One region of the Metabacillus schmidteae genome, then DNA from elsewhere that is predicted to be linked to it. Evidence: predicted binding sites of a transcription regulator. Region 1 holds the regulator's gene; the other holds the start of a gene.
The links. The regulator LexA, encoded in region 1, represses DNA repair genes until DNA is damaged. The targets are predictions, from matches to a motif close to CGAACATATGTTCG.

Region 1 (4,436 bases):
GCTGACATTTGATTGACACATAATGTTACATAGGTTATAATGAAATCAGTTAACTAAAAGGAGCGAATAACATGAGTGATAATATTCGACGCTCAATGCCCCTATTTCCTATTGGAATTGTTATGCAGCTCACTGATTTATCTGCAAGGCAAATTCGTTATTACGAGGAAAATGAATTGATCTTTCCAGCTAGAACGGAGAGCAATCGAAGATTATTTTCTTTTAACGATGTAGATAAATTATTGGAGATTCGTAATCTGATTGAGCAGGGTGTGAACCTAGCGGGAATTAAAGAAATTTTCTCTCGTAAAAGTACACATAATGAAGAAAAACAAGAGCAACCTAAAACGGTTGAAAAACCTGATCTTAGCGATTCAGAATTACGAAAACTTCTTAAATCCGAGCTTATGCAGGCAGGTCGTTTTAATCGGCCTACATTAAGACATGGAGACATGTCAAGATTCTTCCATTAATTATTATAGTAGCAATGAAAAAATTGAATATAACTTTTTGAAATTGGAGAGGAGATTTTCAAGTGGCTAAATATTCAAGAGAAGATATTGTAAGTTTAGTAAAAGAAAATAATGTAAAATATATCCGATTACAATTCACGGATATACTTGGAACGATCAAAAACGTTGAAATCCCAACAAGTCAGTTAGATAAAGCACTTGACAATAAAATGATGTTTGATGGTTCTTCAATTGAAGGTTTTGTACGTATCGAAGAATCTGATATGTATTTATATCCTGACTTAGATACATTTGTTATCTTCCCTTGGACAGCAGAAAAAGGAAAAGTAGCTCGTTTTATCTGTGATATTTACAATCCGGATGGTACTCCGTTTGCAGGTGATCCACGTAATAATTTACGTCGTATTCTTGCTGAAATGGAAGAGCTTGGCTTTACTGATTTCAACTTAGGGCCAGAACCTGAATTTTTCTTATTTAAGTTAGATGAAAAAGGCGAGCCGACTCTAGAACTAAATGATAATGGTGGTTATTTTGATTTAGCACCAACAGATCTTGGCGAAAACTGCCGTCGTGATATCGTTCTTGAACTAGAGGAGATGGGCTTTGAAATTGAAGCTTCTCACCACGAAGTTGCACCAGGACAGCATGAGATCGATTTTAAATATGCAAATGCAATTAAAGCATGTGACGATATCCAAACATTCAAGCTAGTTGTTAAAACAATTGCTCGTAAACATGGTTTACATGCTACATTTATGCCTAAGCCATTATTTGGAGTTAATGGTTCAGGTATGCATATGAACTTATCTTTATTCCGCAAAGGGGAAAATGCATTCCTGGATCCAAATGGAGATCTTCAATTAAGTGATACGGCAAGACAATTTATTGCAGGTGTTATCAAGCATGCACCAGCATTTACAGCAGTTACAAATCCAACAGTAAATTCTTACAAACGTCTTGTACCTGGTTATGAAGCACCTTGTTATGTTGCTTGGTCTGCACAAAACAGAAGTCCATTAATTCGTATTCCAGCATCTCGCGGCTTAAGTACACGTGTTGAAGTACGTAGTGTTGACCCTGCTGCAAACCCTTATTTAGCAATGAGTGTTTTATTAGCTGCAGGTCTTGATGGAATTAAAAACAATCTTGATGCTCCAAAACCAATTGACCGTAACATCTATGTTATGTCAAAAGAAGAGCGTGTTGAAAATGGTATTGTTGATTTACCGGCAACATTGGCTCAAGCATTAGATTTACTAAAAGCAGACAGCACTATGAAACATGCATTAGGTGAACATTTATTCGAGCACTTCATTGAAGCGAAAGAAATCGAATGGGATATGTTCCGCACGCAAGTACACCCATGGGAAAGAGAACAATACATGTCAATGTATTAATAGAAATAAAGCCTCAACCTCTGTTGAGGCTTTATTTGTTTTTTTATATGAAAAAAGCTTATCTTCTAAGAAGATAAGCTTAGTGTACTGTTCGATAAACCCCAATTACTTTTCCTAAAATACTAACATTTCGTAAAATAATTGGCTCCATCGTAGAGTTTTCAGGTTGCAGGCGAATATAGTCTTTTTCTTTGAAGAATCTCTTACATGTTGCCTCGTCATCTTCTGTCATAGCAACAACAATATCACCATTGTTAGCCGTCTGTTGCTGACGGACAATTACTAAGTCTCCATCTAAAATACCAGCCTCAATCATACTTTCACCCATAATTTCCAGCATAAAAACATGTTCATCTTCCGAAACATAACGGTCAGGTAAAGGAAAATATTCTTCAACATTCTCGATAGCTGTAATCGGAAGCCCTGCTGTTACTTTCCCGATGACCGGGACATTTACTACATTAATTTTTGGAATATGATTTGTTTCTTCTTCTAAGATTTCAATTGCTCTAGGTTTTGTGGGGTCTCTTCTAATCAATCCTTTGGATTCTAATCTAGCTAAATGTCCATGGACCGTTGAGCTTGAAGCCAGTCCCACCGCTTCACCAATTTCGCGAACAGAAGGTGGATATCCTTTCTTTTGGACCTCATCTTTTATGAAGCTTAAGATATCTTGTTGTCTTTTTGATAGTTTTGTCATCTTTTGTGACACCTCGGATCCTCTAATTTATGTTTATTATAGCATCATTTACCTTTATATACAAACATAAGTTCGAAAAAACACTTGACTAGAACAATTGTTCGTACTATACTTTACTTATAAATACGAACAAATATTCTTATGAGGTGTTACTTATGAAAAAAGAGTCTTTATCTTACATTCTAGCTTTTTTTGTTGTACTATTAGCCATAACAGTAGGAATTACTTATACCAATAAAACCGATAGTTTAGAAAACTATCACCAAGTTGAAATTAAAAAAGGTGATAGTCTCTGGACGATTGCAGATCAATTTCAAGATAAACATAATATTTCAAAACAGGATTTTGTCAAGTGGGTTCAGGAGAAAAATGAGATTCATTCTTCTACATTAACACCAGGAGAAATCGTTTTTGTACCAATACATAAAGAAGAAGTTCATCAATTTCAACAAATAGCAAGTGAATGAATTAACACAGATCTAGTGAATAGGTGATGATAAAAATGAAGGCCGTTATTTATTGTCGAGTTAGTACAGAGAAAGATACACAAGATACTTCAATTGAAAGACAAAAAGAAGAGCTTCTTTCACTAGCTGCAACTCACAATATGAACGTTATTAAAATAATAGAAGAAAGACATAGTGGATATGATGTAGATAGGGATGGAATTATTGAAGCGCTTGAGTTGTTAAAAGATAAGAAAGCATCTGTCCTTTTAGTTCAAGATGATACTAGATTAGGGCGTGGTCACGCAAAGATCGCGCTTTTACATGAAATAAAGAAACTACAAGCATCCATTTTCACTTTAAACGAAAAAGGTGAGCCGGAGTTATCTGAAACAGATTCAATGATACTGAGTATACTGGCTACAGTTGAAGAATTTCAAAGAAAGCTGATAAATTATAAGATTAAAAGAGGGATGCAGCGTGCTATCCAGAATGGATTTAATCCTCAAAAAAATCTTAAGAACCAAGACCAAGCAGGAGGTAGAGAGAAGATTGAGGTCCCACTTGAAGAAATAATTAAGTTGAGAAATAAGGATCTAACATTTCAAGAAATAGCTGCTACCCTTAGAGGACTTGGATTTGATGTTAGTAAAGCTACAGTTCATAGAAGATATAAAGAGCACATTGAAGAAACTCAATTCAACTCGAAATGAGAGTTGATCTCAGTACTAGTACTTCCATACTTATTAGTTGTCATTTGTCTCGCTGTTTAGTATGATGACATTTGTAGGAAAAGTATATCTAAATTATAGATTTTGTTAAAACATAATTTAGACTATTTTACCTGTTTAGAATAGACTAGTGTTGAGAGGAGTAGTATTGAATGTTACCTAAATCTAAAATAGATCGAATAAATGAATTATCAAAGAAATCAAAAACTGAGGGCTTAACGGAAGAAGAGAAGGTAGAACAACAAACTTTACGCAATGATTATTTACATGCTTTTCGTTCTTCGATGAAGAATACACTAAAAGGTGTTACAGTTGTTGATCCAAATGGCAATGATGTAACCCCTCAAAAAATTAAAAATGAGAGAAGAAAAGATCTTCATTAAATAGGAGGAGCAACTATCATTCCTCCTATTTTTTATTTTCCTGTAGAGCATGGAGAGCTGAGGTAAGCCTGGTGCTTAAGAAAGCTATGCAGGTGCATTCCAGTACTGTCCATGGAAAGAAAGTGCCTGCAGTGGAACCGTAATATTTTTAACATCTATATTATAACAAAAATTATCAGTTCTGTTCGACAAAAATAGTGTCTTCTCTCTCCAGTTTAAGACAATTATTTCTTTTGATTTCTTATATAATGTGAGAAATAGATAGTTGGGGAGAGTGAAATGGTGAGACACTATTATATATATTTA
Region 2 (4,436 bases), 1.2 Mb from region 1:
TGATTTCATTTCCCATTAATTATTCGATCACTATGTCACTTTTTTATTTAACACCCTGTTGTTCACATTAGTGTGCAGGACAATTAACTTTGTATAATAAGGAATTATCTTACATCAAAACAACCAAACTTTTAATGAGTATCCAATCATCAAGCCAACCATAAGAAAAAGAATTTTACCAGATGCCTCAATGACAAGATTTCGAATAACGCCTTTTGCTTCTAATTTTGAAATTATCCTTTCCATTACAAATCACCCTTTCAAAAATGTGATATCGTTTCTCTGACAACATAATAAAAAATGCCCAGACGATGTGTCTGAGCATAATTCTTCCATTTATTAAATTGTGAGGTCTCTCTACTGATATCCCCATCATTTTCACCTATTCAAATATTGTATTTATCCATTCATCATAAATGAACTTCACTAACACGTCAATAAATCATGTTAATCCATTTTAAATCTAAATTGAATCGCATTTAATGCCAACATTCGATTCTTTTCATCCAAATTTCCAAACAAATCAACCACTGTACCACAAGGGGAATTGTTGTATAGATTAAACCCCAATTTTACTAACGATTTTTCACTACTGGATAAACTTGCTTCATCATAGCCCTCAATCCGAATCATTCTTTCCGAAAAATCGTAAAAGAATGGAATCTTATCTGCCAATTCGCTAATCCCTGAAAAAATGTAAAACATTGCTTTTCTCTCAACATCCAAATTGTGAGTCCCATCTTGCTCTAAGAAACATTTAAACCTTTCCTGATGGTCTTGACATAGAAACATAGAAATTCCCTCCTACTTTTGTTAATTTCTATGTTATATGTAGAAATGGTGATAATAATAATGGAACGAAAAGTTAAAGCAGATGCAGATTGACTTTTATTAACCATACGAGTTTTTCTATCTCTTCCTTCCTATGAATTTTCACATCTGGTGGCTCCACTTCATTTCCTACATCAAATCCTTCATTCTGTAGTTGCTCTTGGTTCAAAAGATTATTAAATATAACAACATGAATATGGTCATGATCTCGCCTTGGTGCAGATGATAATAGCCGTTTCTTTGGTTTGCTTGAAAAGTAGTAGTAAAGTACACCATACCCCCTATTTGGTGTCGGCTTTTCACTGATTAATTTTGCAAGCCCCGATTCCAATAGACATTTTTCTAAACACTCCATTAACGATTCAGAATTCTTAGTTGCTTGATAGATTTTCTTAGTTTCCGAAGTATTCCAACTAACGTTATATAGCATTTGTATCCTCCCTTCCATTTTTATGTACTAAAAATTCCCTCCTTTATTTTACTGTTAAAATACCATGAAATAGGGCAACTTTTTTTAAATAAAATACAAAAGACCTACATTTTTGTTCGTCAGAAGCAATCCGATATTTTGGTTGTTGATATTACAAGAACGTATGTTCTATAATAAGATAATAAAAGGGGGGCAAATTAGTGGCGATTCGTGATCGAGGCAAGCTAAAATGGCAATCAGCGTTCTTTATGCCAGAGCATGTAAAAATGCTTCAAGATTTAAAAAGAGATGATCAAAAAGTAGGTAGGCCTATCCTTGATGAATACCAAATAGTTGAATTTGAGCAGAAGATATGCTTGGCAATGGAATTTTCATATCAGGTAAAAGTTAAGACTTGGGAAAAAGGATTCTTTAAGTGTTATACAGGATTACTCCATAGGCTTGATGAAATCAATAAGACTTTAATTATCGAGCAAGAAGAACAGTTTATCTATCTTAGATTTAGTTACATTGTTGGCATAGAGTTAGTGGAAGGATAAAAGAGTAATCATAGATATGAATTACATAAAAAGGTATTGTTCAAATAAACCCAAAGGATAGTGAACCCACTTTTTCCTTCGGGTTATACTTTTCTTAAATTAGTTTTTCGTAGCGACTTTTTCTTTATCTTGAAAGGGAGCAAACTCTTCATCAAAACACATAAACCAATAATCCGATTCGTCTTGTTTGCATACTGCCTGTCTACTTTCACTTAAACCAGATGGCGTATAAAAATAGGCATTTACTCTTTCTATATCATAATCACTTTCATAATAACGGTAGATCATCAAAGCATTTGACTTTTGAATAGAATTCTTTTTAGAAATCAATTCATTTAATAAGTCTATTCTCTCAACTGATTCGATGTATTGTATTCCTATAACATTATGTGGAGTATAGCCTTCCTCCGTATTAGAAAAGAGCTTTTCAATTGTATCAACATCTTTATTCCATACATTTTCTCTTTCTAAATGTAATGCAAGATATATAAAATTTTCCTTATCCTTACGTGCATCCCACTTCCACCATGATAAATCCATTGGTCTTGAACGACCTTTAATCCGATCAAATTTGGAATCCTCAACAAATGCATCAAAACCTAACATTTCACCTAAATTAGCAAAATAGTCAATTTCCCTTTTTGTAAACATTGATCGGTTATGCAAGTGAGATAAATTCATTCTTCGATAATTTCGAACGTACCCATCAAAAAATTGCATTAGATTAAAATATTGCTTTTCCATTCGGAGAATACCTCGCTATCTCGATTAATGTCTATAAACTCCTTGTTTTTTCATAAAGTTTGATTCGAGGAAATTCCCTTTCATTGATGAATAGATAATACTTTCTTACAGCATTTTGATAAACATTGTGGTGCAATCCATCATTCAGCTCCATCTGTATTTGAAGCAATAGATTATACATCTTCTCATCATCCTTAACCTCATTATCCAAATTCACATTTAATTGCCTTTCGACCATTAGTGCTTTTGCAACCCTCGAATTAACCGCTTTCACTTTACTTTCAATATCACTATTATTGATAAGGAACTGTCTAAACTCTACCTCTCTCATTTGAAATCTCCCAATCAGTATTTTTCTAAATAGTATCACATAAAAGTGCTGTTGTGATTTAACATTTTCCTTATGAAGCACTGGTGTTTAATCATTCATTATCAAATAAGGTTTGTAAACATACTTAACTCCAAACTTTCATCTTTTGATACAAGAAATAAAACCACCCAAATTATTATTTTTTGAAATTACAGAAATTTCAATCAAAATATATTGACACATACACACACACGTGTGTATTATGTGTGTATAAGACATTTGGGCGGTGAACAACGTGCTAACTACTAAAGAAATCAGCCAAATCCTTAGCGTCTCAGAAGAAACAGTCAGGAGGTGGATTCGGAATCAGGAGCTAAAAGCCAATCAGGAAGGTAAGAGCTACTATGTTGACAGTAATGACTTAATTGAGTTTGTAAAAGAGAAAGCAAAGGCTGGAACTACTACTTCAATTGGAAAGATGGCATCCTTTTTACCAATTGCAGGACTTATTGCAGGTGGAGCAACAGCTTCTTTATCAAAGATAATCAGTATGATTAATGCTAAGGAAAAAACAACACAGACTAAGATACAACCTATGCACAAAAATTTTGAAAAACAATCAATTGAACAGGTCGAGGAATGTATCAATGCTCTGAATCGTCAAAAAAAGAAACTTGAATTAGAGTATCAAATGAACTTACTTGAAGTCGAAGAGGAAATTGAAAAATATCAAAAAATAAAACAAAACTTAAAAACGGAGTGATAACACAAGGCTAATACAGGAAAATTGGAATTAAACATTTTAATAGCTGTATTACCATTAGTGATTCAATTCTTTTTAGAAACTATGAAAGAAAAAAACAAGGAGTGTGATTAAGATATGGAAAACGAGGTATTGTTGAAGAAAATTCAAAAAAAGGGAATAGATCCAGATCACCTGACTAATGACGACATAAAGACATTGATAGAAATGAACATACAAGGTCAAATTGAAAAGGAAATTCTCAAGGAATTCTTAAAGGAATCTAATATAACTTACAAAACATTTGTTGAAGGTTTAAAGACTTTTATTGATAGCCATAAATCTTCCAGTAATAAATATATGGAAGCATTGGATTATCGTATGAAAGGGTTGATGAAACAAGCAGAGAATGCAAATACTCCTGAGGATAAGGAAAAAGTAGATAAAGAAATAGATATAATACTTGATCGTTTAAAAGAAGAGGTTGATTCCAATAGAAAGCACACTTTGAAAGTTGTAATGGTAGCTGGTGGCATAGGAACAATTCTTGCAGGAAGTGCAATCTTTATAGCTACACGTAATCCAGAGGTTTTGAAAAAAGGTGTAGAAATGATTGCTAAAGAGACTGTTAAACAAATCGTCTAAAAGGACTGATGTTTCATCTCAGTTCTTTTTTTATTTGAATGCGGTAAGGCATTTTGTTTGAAAATGACATTTATCCACTTTTGATTTTAGTATTCAAGCAAATCTTCTATTTCTTCTCGCTTTAAATCTTTAGGTTTTACTCCTTATTGCTTACAGTAGTCCACATAGCCCTCACCTTTACTCTTGGTTCTTTTG

Region 2: HWV59_RS06260 (YolD-like family protein) is a predicted target of LexA. The motif match lies at 1,418-1,431, and genes of this name have one in related genera.

The regions. Positions count from the first base shown of each region.
Region 1 covers NZ_CAESCH010000001.1:2,519,344-2,523,779, forward strand. The annotation lists gene HWV59_RS12065 (MerR family transcriptional regulator) at 72-473, shown strand; gene glnA (type I glutamate--ammonia ligase) at 536-1,870, shown strand; gene lexA (transcriptional repressor LexA) at 1,950-2,570, opposite strand; gene yneA (cell division suppressor protein YneA) at 2,726-3,037, shown strand; gene HWV59_RS12085 (YneB family resolvase-like protein) at 3,073-3,729, shown strand; gene HWV59_RS12090 (DUF896 domain-containing protein) at 3,900-4,130, shown strand; gene sirA (sporulation inhibitor of replication protein SirA) at 4,410-4,436, shown strand, end outside.
Region 2 covers NZ_CAESCH010000001.1:1,285,998-1,290,433, reverse strand. The annotation lists gene HWV59_RS27255 (hypothetical protein) at 115-246, opposite strand; gene HWV59_RS06270 (DUF6075 family protein) at 448-792, opposite strand; gene HWV59_RS06265 (hypothetical protein) at 866-1,261, opposite strand; gene HWV59_RS06260 (YolD-like family protein) at 1,462-1,800, shown strand; gene HWV59_RS06255 (hypothetical protein) at 1,900-2,544, opposite strand; gene HWV59_RS06250 (hypothetical protein) at 2,576-2,875, opposite strand; gene HWV59_RS06245 (helix-turn-helix domain-containing protein) at 3,150-3,617, shown strand; gene HWV59_RS06240 (hypothetical protein) at 3,735-4,241, shown strand.